3 regions of the Bradyrhizobium sp. B120 genome follow, and region 1 is predicted to be linked to each of the others. Evidence: predicted binding sites of a transcription regulator. Region 1 holds the regulator's gene; each other region holds the start of a gene.
The links. Region 1 encodes LexA, which represses DNA repair genes until DNA is damaged. Its sites were predicted from a motif close to TGTTCNNNNTGTGTTCNG; they were not measured.
Positions count from the first base shown of each region.

Region 1 (7,937 bases):
AAGGAGTGGCTGGCGGCGGATGCCGACGCGCGGACTGCGACGGACTCGTCGCTCGGCGAGGGCGTCTCCTGCGATCCGAGCGGCTGCGTGACGCAGGGTCCCGGCGGCGCCTTCGTCGCGCTGGCGAGCCGGCCCGAGGCGCTGGCCGACGACTGCGAGCGTGCGGTGCTGATCGTGAGCGCGCGACCGGCGCCGAAGGATTGCGCGGCCTCGGTGATCGATGCCGAGCGGTTGCGGCGCCACGGCGCGCTGGTGCTGCGGCGCATCAGGGACGGCTACGTGATCGATGCGGTCAAGCCCGGCGGGATCGACCGGCCGTGGTCACCGGCGGTCCCCGGCGACGGCGAGAGTGAGACCACGCTGCGCACGCCCGCGACCGCTCCGCGGCCCGCCGTCGACGCGACGCCGGCCGAAACCGATTTGCAGGGCGATGATTAACCGTTGTCGGGCGAGGGCCCGGTCGGCAGCTCGAACAGGCCGAGATGGTATTCGTCGGAGTCAGGGCCGGCGTCGGGCTTCTTGACGAGGGTGAAGGAAGCCTCGGGGAATTGCTCCCAGACCTTCAGGTCGTCAGCCGTCACCGTCAGCCAGCCGAACCGGAACATGTAGCGGCCCGGCTCCGTGACGCGTCCAGCCTTTTGCCATGTGACCTTGTCGACCACCACGCACGTCCTCCGTGCCCGATGATGCGCCAAGGCGCGTGTCGACGCAATTCTCCAGCTGCGCCCCGGAACCCGGCGTCCGGGGTCGCTCGAAATCGCTTAGGTCATCCGCCGCCGGACAGCTCATTCCGCGGCGACGATGCGTTCAACCCAAAAACAGCGACGCAAATGCGGAGGGCCGCCGCTCCACCACCTTCGGCTTCTGCTCGACCGGCGGATGCAGTGCCGGCAATTGCAGCACGCTGACGCGTTGTCCCTCGACCAGCTGGGTCACCAGCACATGGCTGCCGTCGGGGAATTCGACCGCGTCATGATGGCGATCGGGAACGTCGGGCTCGACTTCGTTGAACACGCCGACGCGGAAGTTCATCGTCTTGGTCCAGATCCAGCGGCTGTCGTAGCGAACGTTCTCGGCGAAAGCGAGCTCGGTGCCCGGCAGCATGCAGACCGCGACAGTGGGATCGGTCTCCGAAGCAAAGCCGCGGGTCGACGTGCCGCGGAAAGTCGTGGTGATCAGCGTCTCTCCAACAATGGCGGGGCGCGACGCCACGGCGTGCAGACTATAGTCACACATCGGATGGCTCCTCTAATCGAGGTAGCGACCCGTGCCTCTCCTTGAGGCATAGGGCCTCTACCAGAGTGGACGATAGCGAACGAGTGTCTCCTCGTTTCTGGGCGATTGTACGACTGGTCGCCCAACGCTCCCGATCACAAACACGCGACGCTGCGTGAGAGGTATCGGAGCGCATCGGGCAAACAGCACGTTGCGCTATCATTCAAGGAACGATCCGATGTGTTGCTCGTTCCCCGCCGCCGCAAGTATTTGAAATTCAGTATTTGCGATAGAGGCCGATCAGCTTGCCCTGGATGCGGACCCGGTTCGGCGGCAGGATGCGCACTTCATAGGCGGTATTGGCCGGCTCCAGCGCGATCGATGCGCCGCGGCGGCGGAAGCGCTTCAGGGTGGCTTCCTCCTCGTCGATCAGCGCCACCACGATGTCGCCGGTGTTGGCGACGTCGTTGCGCTGGATCAGCGCCATGTCGCCGTCGAGGATGCCGGCATCGACCATCGAGTCGCCGCGCACTTCCAGCGCATAGTGCTCGCCGGAGCCGAGCATGTCGGGCGGTACGCTGATGGTGTGGCTGCGGGTCTGCAGCGCCTCGATCGGCGTACCGGCGGCGATCCGGCCCATCACGGGGACCGCGACCGGACGGTTGCCGTCGTCCTCGGCGATCGGCGGCGAGCTGGTGCGCTTGCCGAGGGTGCCTTCGATGACGCTCGGCGTGAAGCCGCGGCGGCCGTTGCCGCCGCCAGCCGAGAGTTCGGGCAGCTTGATGACTTCGATGGCGCGGGCGCGGTTGGGCAGGCGGCGGATGAATCCGCGCTCTTCCAGCGCAGTGATCAGGCGGTGGATTCCGGACTTCGAGCGCAGGTCGAGCGCATCCTTCATCTCGTCGAACGAGGGCGGTACGCCGGCCTCTTTCAGACGTTCATTGATGAAACGCAGAAGTTCGTACTGTTTGCGCGTGAGCATCTCGAGTATTCCCCCGGTTGGTAGCGTCGTTCGATTCCGAGACTCTTCAGGTAGGCCTGCAGGCGGGGCCTGACCTCAGGAGCACGGTGCTCATCACAAGCGCTCCCTCGCGGCCTCCCATTTGTACACACCAGTACTCGAAACAAATCATGAACGGACACTATATGTTCGATATGTGTTCCGCAACCACTTAATTTCCGGTGAACGCATCCGGCGAGCGCTCAAGCGATGCGGTCTGCGCCGTCACTCGGGCAGTGTCAGGATCTCGCATTCGCTGCCTTTGACGGCGGCAGGCGCAAACGGCGGACGCACGAGAAGTGCCCGTGCCGCAGCGAGATTCCCGAGCAGCGACGAGTCCTGCTGTGTGACCGGCGTTGCGATCAGCGTGCCGTCCTCGCGCGCCTCGATGCGTGCGCGCAGATAGTCCTCGCGCTGGTCGTTGGCGGCGAGGTCGCGGCCGAGCAATGCGCTCTCGCGGCGATGACGAACAGCTTTTCGGCCGCTCAGTGCCCGAATCAACGGCACCAGAAACAGGAAGGCGCAGACATAGGAGGACACCGGATTGCCGGGCAGGCCGATCACCCGCATTGCGCCGAGCCGGCCATGCATCATCGGCTTGCCGGGTCGCATCGCAATCCGCCAGAACGCCATCTGAACGCCCTCGGCCTCCAGCGACTGCTTGACCAGGTCGTGGTCGCCGACCGAGGCGCCGCCGGTCGTGATCAGGATGTCGGCACCGGTCTCGCGCGCCCGGCGGATGCCGGCGGTGGTGGCTTCCACCGTGTCGGCGGCAACCCCGAGATCGACGGTCTCGGCGCCCTCGGCGCGCGCCAGTGCCCGCAGCGCGTAACCGTTGGAATAGACGATCTGGCCGGGCCCGGGCGTCGCGCCCGGCATCACCAGCTCGTCGCCGGTCGCCAGCACCGCGACCTTCGGACGACGGTGCACCGCGAGGTCCGGATAGTTCATGGCGGCCGCCAGTGACAGCGCGCGATCGGAGAGGCGGCTGCCGGCGGCGAGCAGCACGTCGCCTTCACGGAAGTCGACGCCGGCCGGGCGGATGTGCCGTCCGGCGGCAGCTGGCTCGGTGATCGTGATGTGGTCGCCGTCGACGGCGGTGTCTTCCTGGATGATGACGGCGTCGGCGCCATTAGGGATCACGCCGCCGGTGAAGATCCGCACCGCTTCGCCGGCGCCGACCGTGCGCTCGAACGGCCGGCCGGCGGCGACTTCGCCGATCACCTTGAGCCGGACCGTCAGATCACCGGCGTCGGCCGCGCGCACGGCATAGCCGTCCATCGCCGACATCGGCTGCGGCGGCTGGGTGCGCAGCGCGGCGAGGTCGCGCGCCAGGGTGCGGTGGTAGGCGGCATCGAGCGCCACCATCTCCTCCGGCAGCGGTTCGGCGCCGGCGAGGACGGCGGACAGGGCATCGGCAACCGGCATCAGGGCCACGCTCGGAGCTCCTTCAATCCTAATGTTCAATACCAAGTGCAGTCAGAGCCCGCGCCACGTCATCCGTCGATGTCACGTGGATGGCATGAAGGCCGCGCGCCCGCGCGCCCTCGATGTTGGCGGCCAGGTCGTCGAAGAACAGGATCCGCGACGCCGGCACGCCGATGGCTTTTACCACATGATCGTAGGCCTCGGCGTCGGGTTTCCGATGGCCGATCGTCGAGGACAGGAAGACGGTGCGGAAATGGCTGAGCAGCTCGGCATGGATGACCGAGAAATGCGCGACGTGGGCCGGATTGGTGTTGGAGAAGGCGTAGAGCGGCATCCGCTTCGCGGCGGTCGCGAGCAGGGGGGCGATGCCCGGCATCTCGCCGGTGAAGATCGCATTCCAGCCTTCGAGGAACTGCGCATCGGTGATGTCGATGCCGAGCGTCCGGCGCAGATTTGCGAAGAACGCCGCGTCGTCGATCCGGCCGATCTCGTGATGCTTGAAGCTGTCGTCGACGACAAATCGCGTGGCGAGGTCGGCCGGCGCGCAGCCGGCATGCTGCGCCCAGTGCGCCATCACCTTCTCGAAGTCGATGTCGAGCACGACGCGGCCGATATCGAACAGCAGCACGTCGACGGAATCGGGAGAGAGTTGCGAGGTCATTGCGTGAAACCGTGTACGAGAATTGCGGGCGGGCGGCAATGTCCCCGATTTGTGCGGCAGGCATGCGACGACGGTGGCGGGGTGTCGTCCCTGCGAAAGCAGGCTCACGGCCACGCCAAACTTTCAATTCCGCGCTTCTCAGGGTGACGGTGATAGAGACGAACTCGAGATCTCCCCAATCGTCGTCCTGGCTTTCGCCAGGACGACACCGAATGTGTGGCGCGGCCTGCATCCCGTCGTCCCTGCGAAAGCAGGGACCCATAACCACTGGGGCGTGTTGTTAAAGAGGGCCGTGGCCCCAGCGTCGCGCAACGATCACCTTCGGTGGTTATGGGTCCCGGCTCAAGGCCGGGACGACACCGAATTTGTTGCACGATCCGTGAAAAGACACCTGCCGCTAGGGCGTCAGGACCACACGACTTCACCGTCCGCATTGCGCGCTCTCGTCAGTCCCGCACGCAGCGTCCAGCGCATCTCGACCCACGTTCGTGGCGACCGCGAAGCGCCCCTCGATCGACTTGCAGGCTGCCGGGCAGACCTCTCACATCCTGGACAGCGCCAGGCCAAGGTAGGCGATCAGCGCGCCGGTGCTGAGGATGACGACGACGAGCGCCTGCTCTGAACGTGCCTGCAGGGTTTTTCGGCTCACGGCGATGACGCTCCATCCTTCAAGATCATGCTGTCCAACTAACGTCGGCTGATATCCGTTCCGGTTCCTGCCCGGGAACTTTCATCAATGTCGGCTGCCTCGGCATGGCGCGTCTCGTTGCAGGCCAGAAACGCGCAACGCCGCCCGCATTGAAATAGGACGGGCGACGTTGGTTCTAGCCCCAGGAGGAATGGCAAAATCCTGACGTTATGGATACGCGCGAGCGAGCAATAAGGTTCAGTCTTCGACCCGTATGAATCCGGTAACTCCGAAGGAACAAAGGAAAGCGCCGGGGCGAGGTCTAGGATGGTGTGACCAAGTTGCTCTGGCCTCAGCGTGTACCCCCTCGCTGGGGCCCTTCTTTGAGCAGCGATCTCGATGAGCGCGGCTAGCAATGCAAGCCGGCCCCGATGCGGACTCACCGTTCGCCCAGATCGATCTGCGTCAGAATACCCTGCCGCAGCGCGAGGCGGACCAACTCGATATCCGTGCCGACGCCGAGCTTGTCCTTGATCAGGGAATGCAGGTTCGCGACTGTCTTGGGGCTGAGATGCAGTGCCTCGGCGATCTCGTCGGTGGTCTTTTCCGCAAGCAGCATGCGCAGCACCTCGAACTCCCGCGCGGTCAGGAGGTCGGCGGCTGCGCTCTCGCCGGCGAGGTGGCTGAGCGCGAGTTCGTGGTCGATGTCCGGGCTGATCGCGATCTTGCCCGACAGCGCGTCCATCACGGCGTGCACCAGCGTCTCCGGCGGGCTGGTCTTGGTGACATAGCCGCTCGCGCCGGCGCGGATCGCCTGCACGGCAAACGCCGCGTTCTGGTGCATGGTGAACACCAGGATCTTTGCCCGCTTGTCCCACTGCCTGAGGCGCCGGATGGCCTCGATGCCGCCGATGCCGGGCATCGACAGGTCCATGATGACGAGGTCGGGCCCGGTTTCCTTGTAGAGGCGGTAGGCCTCGACGCCGTCGGAGGCTTCGGCGACGACCGAGAGGCCCGGCTGCTTCTGCAGCATCGCCCGGTAACCCTCGCGAACGACGGCGTGGTCGTCGACCAGCATGATGGTTCGCACCGTATTGCTCATGCGGCGCGTTCCACAAATGCGGCCTCTCGGCCGGCCGCGACGGGAACGCTGACACGGAGCGACGAGCCGTTGGGCTGTCCGGCCTCGAAGCTCAGCCGCCCGCCGAGCGCGGCGACCCGCTCGCGCATGCCGAGCAGGCCCATGCCGGACTTCACTTGAGGATCGCTCTGGGGATCGCCGGGCCTGCCATCATCGTCGATCGCGAGCATGATTTCGCTGCCGCCGCCGGCCGAAGCCGTCTCGCGCATCTCAAGCCGCAGCATGACGCGCGTGGCGCCGGCGTGCTTGGCGGCGTTGGTCAGCGCCTCCTGCGCGATGCGATAGAGGTTGGCGCCGGTCGAGGCGGGGATGCGCTCGAACGATCCCGATACGGCGATCTCGAACCGCGGCTGTCCCCGGCTGCGGCCGTTCCAGCCGGCGATCAGGCCCTCCAGGCTGGCCGCAAGGCCGAGTTCGTCGACATCGGGCGGGCGCAACCTGAAGAGGGCGCCGCGCAACGTCTCCATCATGTCGGTCGCGGTCCGCGCGATGCCGTCGCATTCGGCGAGCAGAGGCGGGCAATCCTGGACCGCGGTCAGGCGCGCCGAGGCGGCGAGCGCGCGGATCGCCGCCAGCGATTGCCCGAACTCGTCGTGCAGCTCGCGCGCCAGATGCCGGCGCTCCTCGTCCTGCACCACGATCAGTTTCTGCGTCAGCGCGTTGCGGTCGGAGAGCGCGGTGGCGAGGCGCTCGGCGAGCTGATTGAAGACGTCGCCGATCGCCGACAATTCGGCGAGGTCGAACGGCGGCAGGCGCGCGGTGAGGTCGCCAGCGGCGATCCGTTCAAGCCCGTCGCGGATCAGCCGCGTCGGACGCAGCGCACGCGACAGCGCCGCATAGACCAGCGCGCAGAGCAGCGGCAGCGCGAGCATCAGCACCGTCATCAGCCGGCCGGCGTCGTGCCAGGCCTCGGTCGTCAGCACAGCCGGATCGACCCAGACCACGGCCTCGCCGATCGCCTGGCCGCGCGCAATCACCGGGCGCACGGTCTCCCGGCCGGGATCGAACAGGCGGCGATAGAGCGCCGCGAAGGCTTGCGGCGGCGCGGCCGTATCGGTCTGCGTGCCGCCGCAGAAGCGCTGGCGGATCTCGCCGCCATTGCTGCGAAAGGCGAGGCACAGGCCCGGCGCCATGACCGAGGCAGCAACGCTGTCGAGATCGGGGAAATCGGAGCGTGGATTGTTCAGCCACTGGATCTTGCTCTGCTGCAACTCGAGCGTCCTGGCGGCGACATCGGCAACGGCAGCGATCCTGGCGCGCACCGAGCGGTCGGCCTCGATCAGGAAGTAGCCGGAGATCGCGGCAAAGCAGAGCAGCGACACCGCAGCCACACGCAACGTCAGCCGCAGCTTCAGATCGCTTCCGGACCAATACCGCATCGGCATATCCTCAGAGGTCGCAGACGACCCTCGGCGCGTGGTTGCGGGCAGGGCCGTCACGCCCATTAAACGGCAGAACGAAGGCGTCGAGAAGTGTCGCCTTGGGTGCGGACCACCGTCGTGAAATTTTCCCGGCATCGGCCGGGAAGCGCTCCGCTGCGGCGCGGATGCTGGCCGGCCTAGGCTGCGATCCACCCCGCACCAGCACCTGAAAGGCCTCGATCATGCGCCAATCCCGCTTCGTCTTGCACGCCCTTGCGTTGATCGGCCTTCTGGCCGGACCTTGTCCGCTCCGCGCCGAAACCGGCGCCGCATCCCCGCTTGGCGTCAGCGTCGATGATTTCAGCTATGTCGACACCTCGGGCGAGGTGATCGACCAGACCGCCACCCATCAGAAGCGGCTGGATGCGTTCATGGCCGCGCTGCGCGCCGATGTCGCCGCCGAGCCCCGCTATCGCCTGGTGCCGTCGACGGCGCCCGCCGGC
Region 1 covers NZ_CP185242.1:4,680,970-4,688,906, reverse strand. The annotation lists gene ACOIX3_RS21430 (ComEC/Rec2 family competence protein) at 1-438, shown strand, start outside; gene ACOIX3_RS21425 (hypothetical protein) at 435-662, opposite strand; gene ACOIX3_RS21420 (hypothetical protein) at 808-1,236, opposite strand; gene lexA (transcriptional repressor LexA) at 1,493-2,197, opposite strand; gene glp (gephyrin-like molybdotransferase Glp) at 2,441-3,652, opposite strand; gene ACOIX3_RS21405 (HAD family hydrolase) at 3,672-4,304, opposite strand; gene ACOIX3_RS21400 (response regulator) at 5,372-6,034, opposite strand; gene ACOIX3_RS21395 (histidine kinase) at 6,031-7,452, opposite strand; gene ACOIX3_RS21390 (hypothetical protein) at 7,463-7,678, opposite strand; gene ACOIX3_RS21385 (DUF2380 domain-containing protein) at 7,677-7,937, shown strand, end outside.

Region 2 (7,937 bases), 2.6 Mb from region 1:
GCTGGAGGCGCTGCGTGGACTGATGGAGACATTCGACGGTTGCGCGCTGAAGCACACCGCGACCCGGCTGGTGTTCGCCGATGGCAATCCACAGGCGCGCGTGATGTTCGTCGGCGAGGCGCCGGGCCGCGACGAGGACATCGAGGGACTGCCGTTCGTCGGCCGCTCCGGCAAGCTGCTCGACCGCATGATCGCGGCGATCGGGCTCGATCGCAGCAAGGCCTATATCGCCAACGTCATTCCGTGGCGGCCGCCGGGCAACCGCACGCCGACGCCGCAGGAGACGCAGGTGTGCCTGCCCTTCATCCAGCGCCATATCGAGCTGGTGAATCCCGACGTGCTGGTGACGCTCGGCAATCCCTCGACGCAGGCGCTGCTCGGCACGCGCGAGGGCATCATGCGCACGCGCGGCAAATGGATCGACTACGACACCGGCACGCGCTCGATCCGCGCCGTCGCCACCTTCCATCCGGCCTATCTGTTGCGCTCGCCGTCCTACAAGAGACTGTCGTGGCAGGATTTGCGCGCGATCGCGAAGGTGCTGCAAGCCGCAACGGCTTTGTAGCTTCGTAGCCCGGATGGAGCGCAGCGCAATCCGGGACTGACCGTGCAAGTTGAGGAAGCGGCCCCGGATTTCGCTACGCTTCATCCGGGCTACGGCTCCGGATGAAATCCCTACCCCTTCGGCCGCACGATCGCCCAGCCGATTCGCAGCACCGGCTGCCTTCCATTGACCAGCCGGTCGAACGAGCGCGGCACTTCTGGCACCAGGCCCGGGAAGCGCTGCGCGAGCTCGGGCGGCGGCGTGCCGGCGGTGTCCTGCGCGCGCCAGACCACGACGCCGCCGGTCTCGTTGAACTTTGCGACCGACAGCCACGGCGTCCGCTGCGGCGCGGCGTCGAGCAAAAGATGCGGACGGCGCCCGTTCATCGCAATCAGGCTGGCGAGCTCGGGATCGCCGGCCACCGCGCGCAGGCGCTGGTTGGTGCGGCGTTCATAGCTGTCGTCGAAGAAGCGTCCCATCGCGGCTGCCGGCAGCGAGGTCGGCACCTCGGTGGTGCTGGTCCAGGGCAGGAACAGCGCCGCCGCCAGCGCGACCGCGGCGGGCGCAGCGACAGCGAAGGCCCACACCGAGCGCAACAGCCGCTGCCGCCTGAGATGGATCAGATCGCCGGTCGCGACCACGACCGCGAGCCCCGACATCAAGAGCGCCACGCCGGCGCCGCCGAAGGCGCGATCCAGATCGAACAGCCCGGCGACGAAGCTGCTCACGATCGCCGGCGCGAACGCGAAGAAATAAACGAAGTGCTGCGCCAGCGGACTGACCGGCGGGCGGTAGATGATCGGGGAATCCTCACGGTCGCGGGCGAACCAGCGCGAATTGAGGATCGCCAGCAGCACGATCGCACCCGTCGCCACGATCAGCCCGCCGAGCACGACGCCCCAGCGCAGCGCGCGCGTCTTGAGATCGGCAGCCGCGGGCAAGGCCGGCAGCGCCAGGACGTCGGCGCGGACCAGCCAGACCAGGTAGGGCAGCGCCAGCACGATGATGACCAGCAGCGCATAGAGCGGATCGACCGCGCGCAGAGTGCGGCGCCCGCGCTCGGTTGCGAGCGCAAAGCCGACCACGAGCAGGATCATGCCGAGCGCCGCCGGTGTCGTCAGCAGCAAGAGGCCGCAGTCGATCGACCAGGCGAACCAGGCGGCGCGCCGGTCCTGCCCGATCAATTGCCAGGAATGCAGCAGCAACAGCGCCCACAGCGGACGCGCCAGGATCAGCGGCCCGAGCTCGACGCTTGGCGAGGAGAACACCACGACCGTCATCGACAGCAGCACCGCCAGCACGCCCTGCGGACCGCCGACGATGGCGCGCGCCAATTGGTAGAAAGCGATGAAGGTGGCGATCTCGCAGACCTGCGCCAGCAGGTAGACGCCGAACACGTGATTGCCGGCGGCGCGGAAGGCGATGTCGGCGAGCCAGAACGACAGCGGCGGCCCCATGTCGGTGCCGACCTGATACTCACGGCCAAACGCGAGGACGGTGGCGAGATTGCCGGGTGGGCTGCCGTAGAAGATCAGCGGCAGGAACAGCCAGATCGCGGCCTGCACCAGCACCACGACCCATACCACGAGGCGCGGCCGGGCGCGGATCAGTTCGACAACCAGGGAGGTAAACCGCATGAAACGCCTGAAATGCCCCAGCCACCCGTCAGCGGCGCCATCTGATCCCTGAGGAGTTGATAACGGGCGGCGGCGGGAGAGGCAACCGGGGCCGATGAGTCTACCGTGCAAAGCCAAACACAGGTGTCATGCCCCGCCACCGGGTCGCGCGAACGCGCGCCCGATGACAGGCTCCGGCGGGGCATCCAGTACGCCGCGGCTTCTAGATCGAAAACGACTGTCGCTGGAATACTGGATCGCCCGGTCCCGTCTCCGCCGAGGCTTCGACGAGGCTGTGATCGTAGGCGCGCCGAAGCTTTAGCGGAGGCGGCGAGCCGGGCGATGACAGGGTTGGGTGAGTGGAGACGCGGTCGCGCTATGCCGCCGCCGATGCTGCGGCTTCGGTTTCCGCGTCCATCGTGAACAGATCGGGCTCGGCCGCGACCGGGAAATGCTTCAGCCGCGCGGCGACGACCGGCGCGAAGAAGCTGCGATGATGGGTGCTGGGGCCGAGCCGGTCCAGCGCCTCGAGGTGCTCGGGGACGCCATAGCCCTTGTGCTGCTCAAAGCCGTAGCCGGGGCAATCCAGCGCCAGCGCGCACATCAGGCGGTCGCGCGTCACCTTGGCGATGATCGAGGCCGCCGCGATCGAGGCCACGATGCCGTCGCCGCCGATCACCGCGTCGCAGTCGCAGGGCGTGGCGAGCTTGTCGCGGCCGTCGACGAAGACGTGCTTCGGCATTTCCGGCAGCGCATGGACGGCGCGCGCCAGCGCCCACAGCGAGGCGCGCAGAATATTGTCGCGGTCGATTCGCGCAGGCGAAGCCACCGCGACCGAGAACGCTGCGGTTGCGCAGATTTCCTCGAACAGTTCCTCGCGGCGCTCGGCGGTCAGCCGCTTGGAATCATCGAGACCCTTGGGAATGCGATTAGGATCCAGCACCACGGCGGCGGCGACCACGGGCCCGGCCAGCGGACCGCGCCCGGCCTCGTCGCACCCGGCAACCGGCCAGACGCCGCGCTTGATCAGTGCGCGCTCGCGCCGGAAGCTCGGCCGCGTCACGGCGATCACGCGCTTCTCCGGCTTGGCCGATTTGGCCAGCGCCTTCTTCGACGCACTCTTCGACGCGCTTTTGGACTTGTCCCGAATCATGCGGGGATGGTGGTCAAGCAAGGCCCGCGGTGCAACCGGGAACCCGGCGCCCTTCCCCGTTATTCAATTCGGCTCGCTCTAATCCGGGATGGACACCCGCCCGCTCTCAAGAACCTCGAAGCCCGGCGCGCGCACCACTTCCCAGGCGTGGCCGTCAGGATCGCCGAAATAGCCGCAATAACCGCCATAGCTCGTCGGCTGCGCGGCCTTGAGCAGTTTGGCGCCTTTCGACAGCGCGAACGCCATCACACGATCGACCTCGGAATCGTCGTTGCAGTTCCAGGCGATCGACACACCGTGGAATGCGGCCGGCCGCGGCTGATCGGGCAATCCGGCGTCGTCAGCGAGCAGATGCCACGGGAACAGCCCGAGCACGCTGCCGCCGGTGTCGAAGAAGGCAACCTCCTCGCCGGTCGCGCGCATCTTTCTGGCAAAGCCGAGCGATTCGTAGAAGGCGATGCTGGCGCGCATGTCGCTGACGCCGAGCGTGAGGACGGTGAAGCGGGCAGTCGGGGCGTTACTCATGTTTACCTTTCTCGTCATTGCGAGCGAAGCGAAGCAATCCATCGTACCGCATATACCGAAGCGTGGATTGCTTCGTCGCTTCGCCCCTCTCAATGACGGCTGTGGCGTCAGAACAAGCTCAACTGCTGCCCGCTGCGCTTCGGCTTGGCGAAGTGATCGGTGGTCAGCTTGGTGCGGCGCTTGTTGAGGCCGAGCTTTTCGCAGGCGATCTCGAAGCGGCGGCCGATCATCCAGGCCATCGGGCCGGTGCCCTTCATCCGTGTGCCCCATTGCGAATCGTAGTCGCGGCCGCCGCGCATGTCGCGGATCAGCGTGAACACATGACGGTAGCGGTCGGGATAGTTCGCCATCAGCCATTCGCGGAACAGGTCGCGCACCTCGAGCGGCAGCCGCAGCAGCACGTAGCTCGCCTCCCTGGCGCCGGCATGCACGGCGGCATCGAGGATGCGCTCGATCTCGGAATCGTTCAGTGCCGGGATCACGGGCGCGACCATCACCGTGGTCGGGATGCCGGCATCAGCCAGCCGCTTGATCGCCTCGAGCCGCTTCGACGGGGTCGAGGCGCGCGGCTCCATCGTGCGGGCGAGTTTCGGGTCCAGCGTCGTCACCGAGAGCGCGACCTTGGCGAGATTGCGCTTGGCCATCCGCGCCAGGATATCGATGTCGCGGGTCACCAGCGCCGACTTGGTGACGATGCCGACCGGATGGCCGGCGCGCTCCAGCACCTCGAGAATACCGCGCATGATTTTCCGTTCGCGCTCGATCGGCTGATAGGGATCGGTGTTGGTGCCGATCGCGATCATCCGCGCCTCGTAGTCGGGCGCTGCCAGCTCCTTTTCCAGCAGCGCGGGCGCGTCCGGCTTGGCGAACAGTTTCGATTCGAAGTCGAGCCCGGGCGACAGGCCGAGATAGGCGTGGGTCGGCCGCGCGAAGCAATAGACGCAGCCGTGCTCGCAGCCGCGATAGGGATTGATCGAGCGGTCGAAGCCGATATCGGGCGAGTCGTTGCGGGTGATCACCTTGCGCGAGGTGTCGAGCGCCACGCTGGTCGAAAACGGCGGCAGGTCGTCGAGGCTCTGCCAGCCGTCGTCGAAGGCAACCCGCGCCTCGGCCTCGTAGCGGCCGCTGGCATTGGACTGCGCGCCGCGGCCGCGCCGCCGCTCGCGCTCGATCGCGACCGCAAGCTCGGGAAAAGGGGCAGGAACAGGTGAAGGTGCACCCGCCGGGTTATCGGAGGGCGCCGTTACCGGCGGGTGCTTGAGGGCATGAGAGGATGCTCGGCTCATGTTTTGAAGCTAACACAGCCCGAGAACAAATCAAGAACAAGAGCTGAGAAAATCCACAAAGTGATGGCGTAAAAATCTGCAGGCGAAAAGGCTGCTTTGAATATGACAAGGTGATAACACGGCCGGAGTTTCTCCATTGTTTGAGCCAGCGAAGCCTCAAAATCATGCTGAGCGTGATCATCCCCACCGACGGAGTCGAGCGGACCGCCGTCGCAACGCTGGCGGCGCTGGTGCCGGGCGCGGCTGCCGGCGTCATCCGCGAGGTGCTGCTGGTCGACCGCACCAACAGCGACGTGATGGAGCGCGTTGCCGACATCGCCGGCTGTCACTTCCTGCGTTTCGAGGGCACGCGCGCCGCGGCACTCGCGGCAGGCGCCAGGCAGGCGCGTTCGCCCTGGCTGATGTTCCTGCATCCGGGCGCGGTGCTCGATGCCGGCTGGATCGAGGAGACCACCCAGTTCATCCAGATGGTGGCGGCAAGCGGCAAGGACCGCGCCGGCATCTTCCGCTACGCCCGCGCGCCCTATAGCGACCCCGGCCTGCGCGACGGCCTCAAATTCGTCGCCCGGATGATCACCGGCCCCTCGGCCGAACAGGGCCTTCTGATCGCGCGCGAGCATTACGAGCGGATCGGCGGCTACCGGCCGGACGCCCGCCGCTCCGAGGCGCGCCTGCTGCGCCGGCTCGGCCGCTCCTCCCGCACCATGCTGCGCAGCCGGATCATGGTGGCGTAAGGCGTAGTCAAGCGAAGCAGACACCGGTTCGCGCGAAGCAAACGCGTGGGAAAGGGCTTGCGAATTATTTGATTCCGTCAAATAATATGTTTGATGAAATCAAATTCCCATGACACCGCCCTCGAGAGCCAGGTCGCCGCGGTCCGCGGCTTCAGCCGGTTCTATACCCGCAAGCTCGGCATCATCGAGCCGAAGCTGCTGCATTCCCCGTTCACCCTGCAGGAAGCGCGGATCATCTACGAGCTCGCGCATCGCACGGATTGCACCGCGACCGATCTGGTGCGCGATCTCGACCTCGATGCCGGCTTCGTCAGCCGCACGCTGGCAGCACTGCAGCGCCGCCAGATCGTGACCCGCAAGCCGTCAAAGGCCGACAAACGCGTCAACGAGGTGGCCCTCACCGCCAAGGGCCGCACCGCTGCCGCCGATCTCGACCGCCGCTCGCGCAGCGAGGTCGGCGCGCTGCTGAAGCAGATGGACGGCGACCGCCGTGCAGCCGTGGTGCGCGCGATGGGCACGATCGAGCAGTCGCTGGAGCCGCCGGCCGAGAAGCCGACAGCCTTCCTGCTGCGCAGCCACCGCGTCGGCGACATCGGCTGGGTGATCTCGCAGCAGGGGCGCGCGTACGCGGAGGAATACGGCTGGGACATCAGCTACGAGGCATTGGTCGCCGAGATCTGTGCGCAGTTTCTGCGATCGTTCGATCCGGCCTGCGAGCATTGCTGGATCGCGGAGGCCGACGGCGAGCCGGTCGGCTCGGTCTTCCTGGTCAACGGCGGCAACGGGGTCGCCAAGCTGCGGCTGCTGGCGGTGGAGGAGAAGGCGCGCGGGCTCGGCGTCGGCCGCGCCTTGGTCGACCAGTGCGTCCGCTCCGCGCGCGAGATGGGCTACAGGAAGATGACGCTGTGGACCCAGAGCATCCTGCTCGCCGCGCGCGGCATCTATGCGCGTGCCGGCTTTCAGCGGGTCAAGGACGAGAAGCACCACAGTTTTGGCGTCGACCTGGTCGGGGAAACTTGGGAGCTGGAGCTTTAGGCGTCACCCCCTCACCGTCATTCCCCGATGCGCAATTGCGCATCTGAGGGCGCGCGAAACGCGAACCCGGAATCCATTGGGCCGCACGTCATGTGGTCCAATGGATTCCGGGCTCATCGCTGCGCGATGCCCCGGAATGACGAGGGAGGGTGTGACGGCTACGCGCTCGCGCCCTTCGCCTTGGCGCGGCGCAGATGTTCATCCAGCCGCGGCATGATCTCGACGAAATTGCAGGGTCGCGTGCGGTAGTCGAGCTGCGCGGCCAAAATGCCGTCCCAGCCGTCGCGGCAGGCGCCGGGCGAACCGGGCAGGCAGAAGATGAAGGTCGCGCCGGCAACGCCGGCGGTCGCGCGGCTCTGGATCGTCGACGCGCCGATCTTGGCATGGCTCAGCATGTGGAAGGCGATCGAAAAGCCGTCCATCCGCTTCTCGAACAGCGGCTCGACCGCCTCCGGCGTCACGTCGCGCCCGGTGAAGCCGGTGCCGCCAGTGGTGATGACGACATCGACGCCGGGGTCCGCGATCCAGCGCCGGATCACGGCGCGGATCGCCTCGACATCGTCGGTGACGATCTCACGCGCCGCGAGCTTGTGGCCGGCCGCAGTCAGACGGTCGGCCAGCGTGGTGCCCGACTTGTCATCCGCCAGCGTGCGGGTATCGGAAATCGTCAGCACCGCGATATTGAGCGGGATGAAGGTTTTGGATTCGTCGATCGAGGACATTCTATCTACCTCATGTCCTGGACGCGGTGCAGCGCGCTAGCGCTGCTCCGCAGAGCCGGGACCCATCTACCTGCGATCTCGCTCCACGATGGGCCCCGGACCAGCAGCGCATCACTTGTGCTGCGCTGCATCCGGGGCACGAGAGCCGTCGCTACCCGCCCCCGCCGAACGTGTTGCAGGCCTGCACCGTGCCCTGCTGGTAGCCGGTCATGAACCACTGCTTGCGCTGTGCGGCGGAGCCGTGGGTGAATGAATCAGGCACCACCCTGCCCGTCGCCTGCCGTTGCAGCGTGTCGTCGCCGATCGCGTTCGCCGTGGTCAG
Region 2 covers NZ_CP185242.1:7,317,054-7,324,990, forward strand. The annotation lists gene ACOIX3_RS34010 (uracil-DNA glycosylase) at 1-565, shown strand, start outside; gene ACOIX3_RS34015 (glycosyltransferase family 39 protein) at 676-2,181, opposite strand; gene ACOIX3_RS34020 (ribonuclease HII) at 2,537-3,313, opposite strand; gene ACOIX3_RS34025 (VOC family protein) at 3,392-3,838, opposite strand; gene ACOIX3_RS34030 (PA0069 family radical SAM protein) at 3,946-5,124, opposite strand; gene ACOIX3_RS34035 (glycosyl transferase) at 5,289-5,858, shown strand; gene ACOIX3_RS34040 (bifunctional helix-turn-helix transcriptional regulator/GNAT family N-acetyltransferase) at 5,952-6,893, shown strand; gene moaB (molybdenum cofactor biosynthesis protein B) at 7,052-7,615, opposite strand; gene ACOIX3_RS34050 (neutral zinc metallopeptidase) at 7,767-7,937, opposite strand, start outside.
Region 2: ACOIX3_RS34030 (PA0069 family radical SAM protein) is a predicted target of LexA. The motif match lies at 5,146-5,163, and genes of this name have one in related genera.

Region 3 (7,937 bases), 3.8 Mb from region 1:
GCCGCAGGCGGCGCGGTTGCGGGCGGCGAGCGCACCAAAGAGATCGTCCGGGCTCCAGCGGCTTTCGCCGACCCAGACCAGCGAACCGACCATCGAGCGCACCTGGCTGTGCAGGAACGAGCGCGCCGACGTCACGATGTTGATGGCGTCGCCCTCGCGGGTGACGTCGAGCTGATCGAGCGTCTTCTCCGGCGACTTGGCCTGGCACTCGGTGTCGCGGAAGGTGGTGAAATCGTGCTTGCCGAGCAGCCGCTGCGCGGCCTCATGCATCGCGCCCGCATCGAGCGCGCGCGGCACGCGCCAGACGCGACCGATGTCGAGCGCGAGGTTCGCGCGGGTGTTGGTGATGCGATAGAGGTAGTGCCGCTTGATCGCCGAGAACCGCGCCTCGAAATCGTCGGGCACGATGTCAGCCGCCAGCACGCCGATCGGATTGGGCCGCAGATGCGCGTTCAGCCCGTCGCGAAAGCGGCCGGGCGGAAAATGCTTGGCGATGTCGCAATGCGCGACCTGGCCGCGCGCATGCACGCCGGCATCGGTACGCCCGGCGCCATGGACGCGCACGTCCTCGCCACAGATCGCCTTGACTGCCGTCTCCAGCGCGCCCTGCACGGTCGGCGCGGTGTCCTGGATCTGCCAGCCGGAGAACGGCGTGCCGTCATATTCGATGGTGAGCTTGTAGCGGGGCATCAGGCGAGCCGCGCCGGCGGCTTCAGCGGCGTGCCGCGCAGGAAGTCCGCGGCCTTCATCGGCGCCTTGCCGGCGCGCTGCAGTTCGAGGATCCGGACCGCGCCATCGCCGCAGGCGATCGCAAGATTGTCGTCGAGCACGTCGCCCGGTCGGCCCGAGCCTTTCGCCAATTCGCAACGCAGGATTTTCAGCCGCGCTGGCTCGCCGTCGCCCGCGAGCTCGCACCAGGCGCCGGGGAACGGCGAAAGCCCGTGAATGTGCCGCAGCACCGCGTGCGCCGACTGCTTCCAGTCGATCCGCGCCTCGGCCTTCTCGATCTTGGCGGCGTAGGTGACGCCGGCCTCGCTCTGCTTGGTCAGCTGCAAGCCGCCACGCTGCAGCCCGCCCATCGCGCGCACCATCAGATCGGCGCCGAGCGGCGCCAGCGCGTCGTGCAGGTCGGATGCCGTCATGCTGTCCGAGATCGGCAGCCGCTCGGCCATTGCGACGTCGCCGGTGTCGAGGCCGACGTCCATCTTCATCACCATCACGCCGCTTTCGGCATCGCCCGCCATGATGGCGCGGTTGATCGGCGCGGCGCCGCGCCAGCGTGGCAATAGCGAAGCATGCAGGTTGAAGCAGCCGAGTTTTGGTGCGTCGAGGATGGCCTGCGGCAGGATCATGCCATAGGCAACGACGACCGCGGCATCCGCGTCATGCGCGCGAAACTCCTCGAGCGCTTCCGGTGTCTTGAGGGTCTTCGGCGTCAGCACTGATATGCCGAGGCGGCGCGCCTCCTGCTCGACCGGCGTCGGCTGCAATTGCAGGCCGCGCCGCCCGCCCGGCTTCGGCGCGCGGGTATAGACCGCCACGACCTCGTGGCCATGGGCCACCAGCTCCAGCAGCGTCGGCACCGCGAAATCGGGCGTGCCCATGAAGATCAGGCGAAGAGGCATCAACAGCACTCGCTGCGTTCCCTCCCCCCTTGTGGGGGAGGGTTAGGGAGGGGGGTAGCCGCAACGGCGGTGTTTGCGGCTACCCCCCTCTCCAGCTCTCCCCCACAAGGGGGGAGAGAGCGCATCGTGCAAGCGGAAACGCTATTCACGCCACTCACTCCGCCGCGCGCTTGGCGGCCTTCTCGAATTTCTTGAAGACGCGGTCGCGCTTCAGCTTCGACAGGTAGTCCACGAACAGCACGCCGTTGAGGTGGTCGATCTCGTGCTGGATGCAGGTGGCATAGAGCCCCTCGGCATCCTCCTCGTGCAGCTTGCCGTCGAGGTCGGTGAAGCGCAGGCGCACCCGCGCCGGGCGCTCGACCTCCTCGTAATATTCGGGGATCGACAGGCAGCCCTCTTCGTAGACCGACAGCTCTTCCGAGTGCGAGATGATCTCCGGATTGATGAATACCCGCGGCTGCGGCGTGGTCTCGCCGTTCTCGTCGCGCTTGGCGAGGTCCATCGTGATCAGCCGTAGCGGCTGCGCGACCTGGATCGCCGCCAAGCCGATGCCCGGCGCGTCATACATGGTCTCGAGCATGTCGTCGGCGAGCTTGCGGATCTCCGGCGTCACCTTCTCGATTGGTTTCGACACCAGACGCAACTGCTTGTCCGGCAGGATGATGATTTCTCGTAATGCCATGGCGGCGATTTAAGCTGCTGACTTCATGGGGTCAATGCGCTCAGGAACCGGTTAACGCAGCCTTAACCACGTTTCTTCACGGAAGATTAACCAAGGAATTTAAGGGACTGTTTACCATAAATGTTCCCTTTTCGTTCGGTGGCGGCGCCGAATCGGCTACAACTGCCGGCATGAACGAGATTCTGCTCACGATCGGCGACCTTCCCCTCCGTGTCTCCGACGCGCTGATCGGCCTTGGCACGCTGGCGCTGGTCCTGCTGCTTGCCATCGCAATGGTGATCGCGCGCGCCAGCCGGCGCGGCGCGGAACTCGCGATGGCCCAGGCCATTCGCGCCGACGAGCTGGAGGAGCGGCTCGCCGACATGCTGCGGGCCCAGAGCGAGGCCTCAGGGCGGGTCGACGCGATGGGGCAGGCACTGGCCGGCCGCCAGGCGGAGATGGCCCGCGCGGTCAACGAGCGGCTGGATTCGGTGACCCACCGGGTCGGCCAATCGATGGAACAGACCACCCGCAACACGATGGATTCGCTGCGCGTGCTGCACGAGCGGCTCGGCATCATCGATCACGCCCACAAGAACCTCAACGAGCTCACCACCCAGGTCACGACCTTGCGCGACGTGCTCGCCAACAAGCAATCGCGCGGCGCGTTCGGCCAGGCGCGGATGGAGGCGATCGTCCAGGACGGCATGCCGAAGGGCTCGTTCGAGTTCCAGTACACGCTGACCACGGGCAAGCGGCCGGACTGCGTCGTGTTCCTGCCCGACCAGCGTCCGCTCTGCATCGACGCGAAATTCCCGCTGGAGGCCATGACCGCGCTGCACGATGCGCGCAGCGACGAGGAACGCAAATTTGCCAGCCAGCGGCTGCGCGCCGACGTGCTGAAGCATGTCAGCGACATCGCGGAGAAGTACCTGATCCCGGGCGAGACCCAGGACACCGCGCTGATGTTCGTGCCGTCGGAATCGGTCTATGCCGAAATCCATGACGGCTTCGACGACGTGATCCAGAAGGCCTATCGCGCCCGCGTCGTGCTGGTGTCGCCCTCGCTCTTGATGCTGGCGATCCAGGTGATGCAGCAGATCCTGAAGGATGCCCGCATCCGCGACGCCGCCGACCAGATCCGCAACGAAGTGATGCATCTCGGCGACGACCTCAGCCGCCTGCGCGAGCGCGTGCTCAAGCTGCAAAATCACTTCGGCCAGGTCAACGAGGACGTCAGGCAGATCCTGATCTCCGCCGACAAGATCGAGAAACGCGCCGGCCGCATCGAGGAACTCGACTTCAGCAAATCCGAGACCCCCATCGAGGTCCCGCGTTTCGTCAAGCCCGCCGCCACCGACCTGTTCCCCGCCCCGCGCAAGCTGCAGGCGGGGGAGTGACCATGATGCGTGCGCGGGTGATGACACCGCGCTTTTGACATCTTGAATCGAGAACCATCCTCATCGTCGTCCCGGCGCAGGCCGGGACCCATAACCACAAATGGTTTGTTGTGGTGCGGCGCTGGAACGGCGAATCCCGATTACAACATCCGCCGCGGCGTATGGGTCCCGGCCTGCGCCGGGACGACGCGTGAGGGGACCGCCCGGTATGCGTATTGGAGGTCACCCTTGCGTTCACCCGGGTCGCCCGGTCAAGCCGGGCGATGACACCGTCTTTGCGGCTCGAATCTGCTAACAGGGGGTATGACCGCGCCCGAAGCGACCGCGACAAAGCCGGAAAAGACCGCCCCCGCCGCCACCTCCTGGCGCGACAGCTTCGCCGTGTACTTGCAGCCGCGCGTCCTGATCGTGCTGCTGCTCGGCTTCTCCTCGGGCCTGCCGCTGGCGCTGTCGGGCTCGACGCTGCAGGTGTGGATGAAGGAGGCAGGGGTCGATCTCGGCACCATCGGGCTGCTCGCGCTGATCGGCACGCCATACACGCTGAAATTCCTCTGGGCGCCGCTGGTCGATGCGCTGCACGTACCGCTGTTCACGCAAGTGTTCGGTCGCCGCCGCGGCTGGCTATTGCTCTCGCAGCTGTTGCTGATCGCGACGATCCTGGTGCTGGCGCTGGCCGACCCGGCGCGGTCGCCATGGTTTGCGGCGTTCGCCGCGCTGATGGTCGCAACCGCCTCGTCGACCCAGGACATCGTGGTCGATGCCTTCCGCGTCGAAAGCCTGCCGGAGAGCGAGCAGGCCGCCGGCATGGCGTCCTATGTCGCGGCCTATCGTATCGGCATGCTGGTCTCGACCGCCGGCGCGCTGTTCATCGTCAGCGGTTTCGAGTCCGCCGGCCTTGCACGCCCGTCGGCGTGGATGTGGGGCTATGTGGTGATGGCCGCGCTGGTCGTGATCGGCATCGTCACGGCGCTGGCTGCGACCGAGCCGGCGCAATCGAAAGGCGCGGAGGCCGCCACGCATGCGCAGACCGCGGCCGAACGCGTGCTGCACGCGGCGCTCGGCGCGTTCTCCGAGTTCCTCAGCCGCAAGGACGCATTGGCGGCGCTCGCCTTTGTGGTGCTGTTCAAGTTCACCGACGCGTTCTCGGGCACCATGACGGCGCCGTTCGTGATCGACATCGGCTTTTCCAAGGTCGATTACGCCGCGATCGTGAAGGGCGTCGGCCTTGCCGCGACCTTGATCGGCGGCTTCGCCGGGGGCTTCGTGGCGCGGCGCTATTCGCTGGCGACCAGCCTGTGGATCGGCGGCGTGCTGCAGGCGGTCGCTAACCTCTCGTTCTCCTGGCTCGCGCATGTCGGCGTCGATCAATGGGCGCTCGCGCTTGCGATCACCGCGGAGAATTTCACCAGCGCGATCGGCACCGTGATCTTCGTCGCCTACCTGTCGGCGCTGTGCCGCAATCCGCTGCACACCGCGACCCAGTACGCGCTGCTCACGGCGCTCGCCGCGGTCGGCCGCACCTATCTGTCGTCGGGCGCGGGCTATGTGGCGAAGGCCGTCGGCTGGCAAATGTTCTTCGTGATCTGCGTGCTGGTCGCGATCCCGAGCCTGATCCTGCTCGCCTGGCTGCAGCGACGCGGGCATTTCGATGAATTGGGGCCGGTCAGGGTTTAGCCCAGCCGACGTAGCCCGGATGAAGCGAAGCGCAATCCGGGGAAGTCTCTCAATTTGCAAAACTGTCCCGGATTTCGCTTCGCTCCATCCGGGCTACGGGCTCCCTCCGTGCGTCGTCCTGGCGAAAGCCAGGACCCATACCCCAAATGCAAATTGTTGCGCGACGTTGAGGCCACAATCCATCCGACAACCAAGGCCGGTGGTTATGGGTCCTGGCCTTCGCCAGGACGACGATGAGGATGGGTCGCAACTCAAGAAACAGCGCGGTGTCATCACCCGCGCAGCCGGGAGCCGCAATTGGGGCAGCTACTTCGCCACCACGCTCCACTTGGTGACGATGGCTTCGCTCATCTCGCCGGCGTCCTGTGCGCAGGCAATCTCGTCGACCTTCACCGAGATGGCCTTGCCGGAGAGGCTCTTGAGCTGCGCGGCCTGGGCGTCGTTGGTCGGAACGAGCTGAAAGGTTTCCGGCCCGGTTTCGAGGTTGCAGAGACCGTTCGGCGGCGGCAATCGGCGCGGCTCGCTGGTGATCTGGTAGGTCGCGACGCGCTTGCCGCGGTTCTTGGTGTCGCGCACCTTCATGACGCCGAGTTCCCCCGACAGTACGTCGCCGGCCCGGATCATCTTGCCGGGCTTCTGCGGCGCGTCGCTCTGCTGCGCGAGCGCGCACGGCGCGGCGAATGTGGCCGCCAGAAGCGCAACGGCCAAGCGTACGCCGAATCGGTGTGTCGTCATTTGCAGTGGTTCCGTACTTGATTCGTCAGAGCGTGGATGACCGTCCCCAAATCGTCATCCACCCTATCATTTTGTTTCGGCGCGATCTTTTTGGATTGTCGCCGATCGCCTGGCGAACAATGCCGCGTCCGGCTCCCGGATCGCTTGCTAGAACAGCGTCCGCTGCCGCATCGCAGCCGATAGCGTACCTTCGTCGAGGTAATCAAGCTCTCCGCCGACCGGCACGCCATGCGCCAGCCGCGTCACCCGCACGTTGGCCTCCGACAACAGGTCGGTGATGTAATGCGCGGTGGTCTGGCCATCGACGGTGGCATTGAGCGCCAGAATGATCTCGCTGACCTCAGGCGCATGCGCGCGCGCCACCAGTTGATCGATGGTGAGGTCCTGCGGGCCGACGCCGTCGAGCGGCGACAGCGTTGCGCCGAGCACGTGATAGCGTCCATTGGTCGCATTGGCGCGTTCCAGCGCCCAGAGATCGGCGACATCGGCGACCACGACGATGATCGAGGGATCGCGGCGCGGATCGGTGCACACCGTGCAGGGGTTTTGTGTATCGATGTTTCCGCAGGTCTTGCAGACCTGGATCTTGTCGATCGCGACCTGCAGCGCCGCGGTCAGCGGCGTCATCAGGGCTTCGCGCTTCTTGATCAGATGCAGCGCCGCGCGCCGCGCCGAACGCGGCCCGAGCCCGGGCAGCCGCGCCAGCAGCTGGATCAGGCGTTCAATCTCGGGGCCGGCAACGCTCGAAGCCATTTAAGTCGGACCAAATCCCGGCGGCAGGCCGAGCCCGCCGGTGAGTGCCATCATCTTCTCCTGCATCGCCGTCTCGGCCTTGCGGCGGGCATCGCCATGCGCGGTGACGAGCAGATCCTCGAGCACCTCGCGCTCCTCCGGCTTCATCAGCGACGGATCGATCTTGATGCCCTTCACTTCCATCTTCGCGGTCATGCGCACGGCGACCAGGCCGCCGCCGGAGATGCCCTCGACCTCGACATTGCCGAGTTGCTCCTGCATCTCCTGCATCTTGGATTGCAGCTGCGCTGCCTGTTTCATCATGCCGAGAAAATCAGCCATGCGTGCGTTCCTATCGCCAGATCAATCGTCGTCGCTGTCGGAAGTTTCAATCGGGTCTTCGCCGGTGGCATCCGCGACCGGAACCTCTGCGGCAAGGCGGCGGACCTCGACCACCTTGGTGCCGGGGAAGCGCGCCAGCACCTCCTGCACGCGCGGATCGGCCTCGGCAGTACGCTGATGCTCGCTGCGCGCCAATTCGTTCTGCGAACGCACCGTGGGCTGGCCGGCCGCGTTGGAGATGATCACGGTCCAGCGCCGCCCGGTCCATAGTTCGAGCTTGCGCGACAGATCGGTGACGAGCGCGCGCTGCGCCTTCGGCTCGAGTGCGATCTCGAGCTGGCCATCCTCGATGCGCACCAGCCGCACATCGGCCTCCAGCGCGCTCTTGGTCATGATGTCGCGCTTCTCGCCGGCGAGCGCGATCAATTGCGGAAAGCTGGTGATGCGCAGCGCCGGCGCGGCATCGGCGACCGGCGCGGCCATCTGCGGACGCGCGGCGAGATCGGCGCGCGGCGCACCCTGCGGCGCGCGCGCCGGCACTGAGGACATCGCCGACATCGTCGAGGCGGGCGCGCCGCGCGGCGCTGACGATGCGACGGAGCCCGACGTCGCGGCAGCCGCGCCGCCGCCATTCTGCTCGATCATCATCCGGATCGCCTCATCCGGCGTCGGCAAGTCGGCGACATAGGCGATCCGCACCAGCACCATCTCGGCGGCAGCGGCCGGCCGCGTCGCGGTCTGCACCTCGGCGATGCCCTTGAGCAGCAT
Region 3 covers NZ_CP185242.1:8,518,075-8,526,011, forward strand. The annotation lists gene truA (tRNA pseudouridine(38-40) synthase TruA) at 1-690, opposite strand, end outside; gene fmt (methionyl-tRNA formyltransferase) at 690-1,625, opposite strand; gene def (peptide deformylase) at 1,780-2,307, opposite strand; gene ACOIX3_RS39545 (DNA recombination protein RmuC) at 2,478-3,686, shown strand; gene ACOIX3_RS39550 (AmpG family muropeptide MFS transporter) at 3,990-5,360, shown strand; gene ACOIX3_RS39555 (hypothetical protein) at 5,667-6,095, opposite strand; gene recR (recombination mediator RecR) at 6,243-6,848, opposite strand; gene ACOIX3_RS39565 (YbaB/EbfC family nucleoid-associated protein) at 6,849-7,169, opposite strand; gene ACOIX3_RS39570 (DNA polymerase III subunit gamma/tau) at 7,191-7,937, opposite strand, start outside.
Region 3: ACOIX3_RS39545 (DNA recombination protein RmuC) is a predicted target of LexA. The motif match lies at 2,429-2,446, and genes of this name have one in related genera.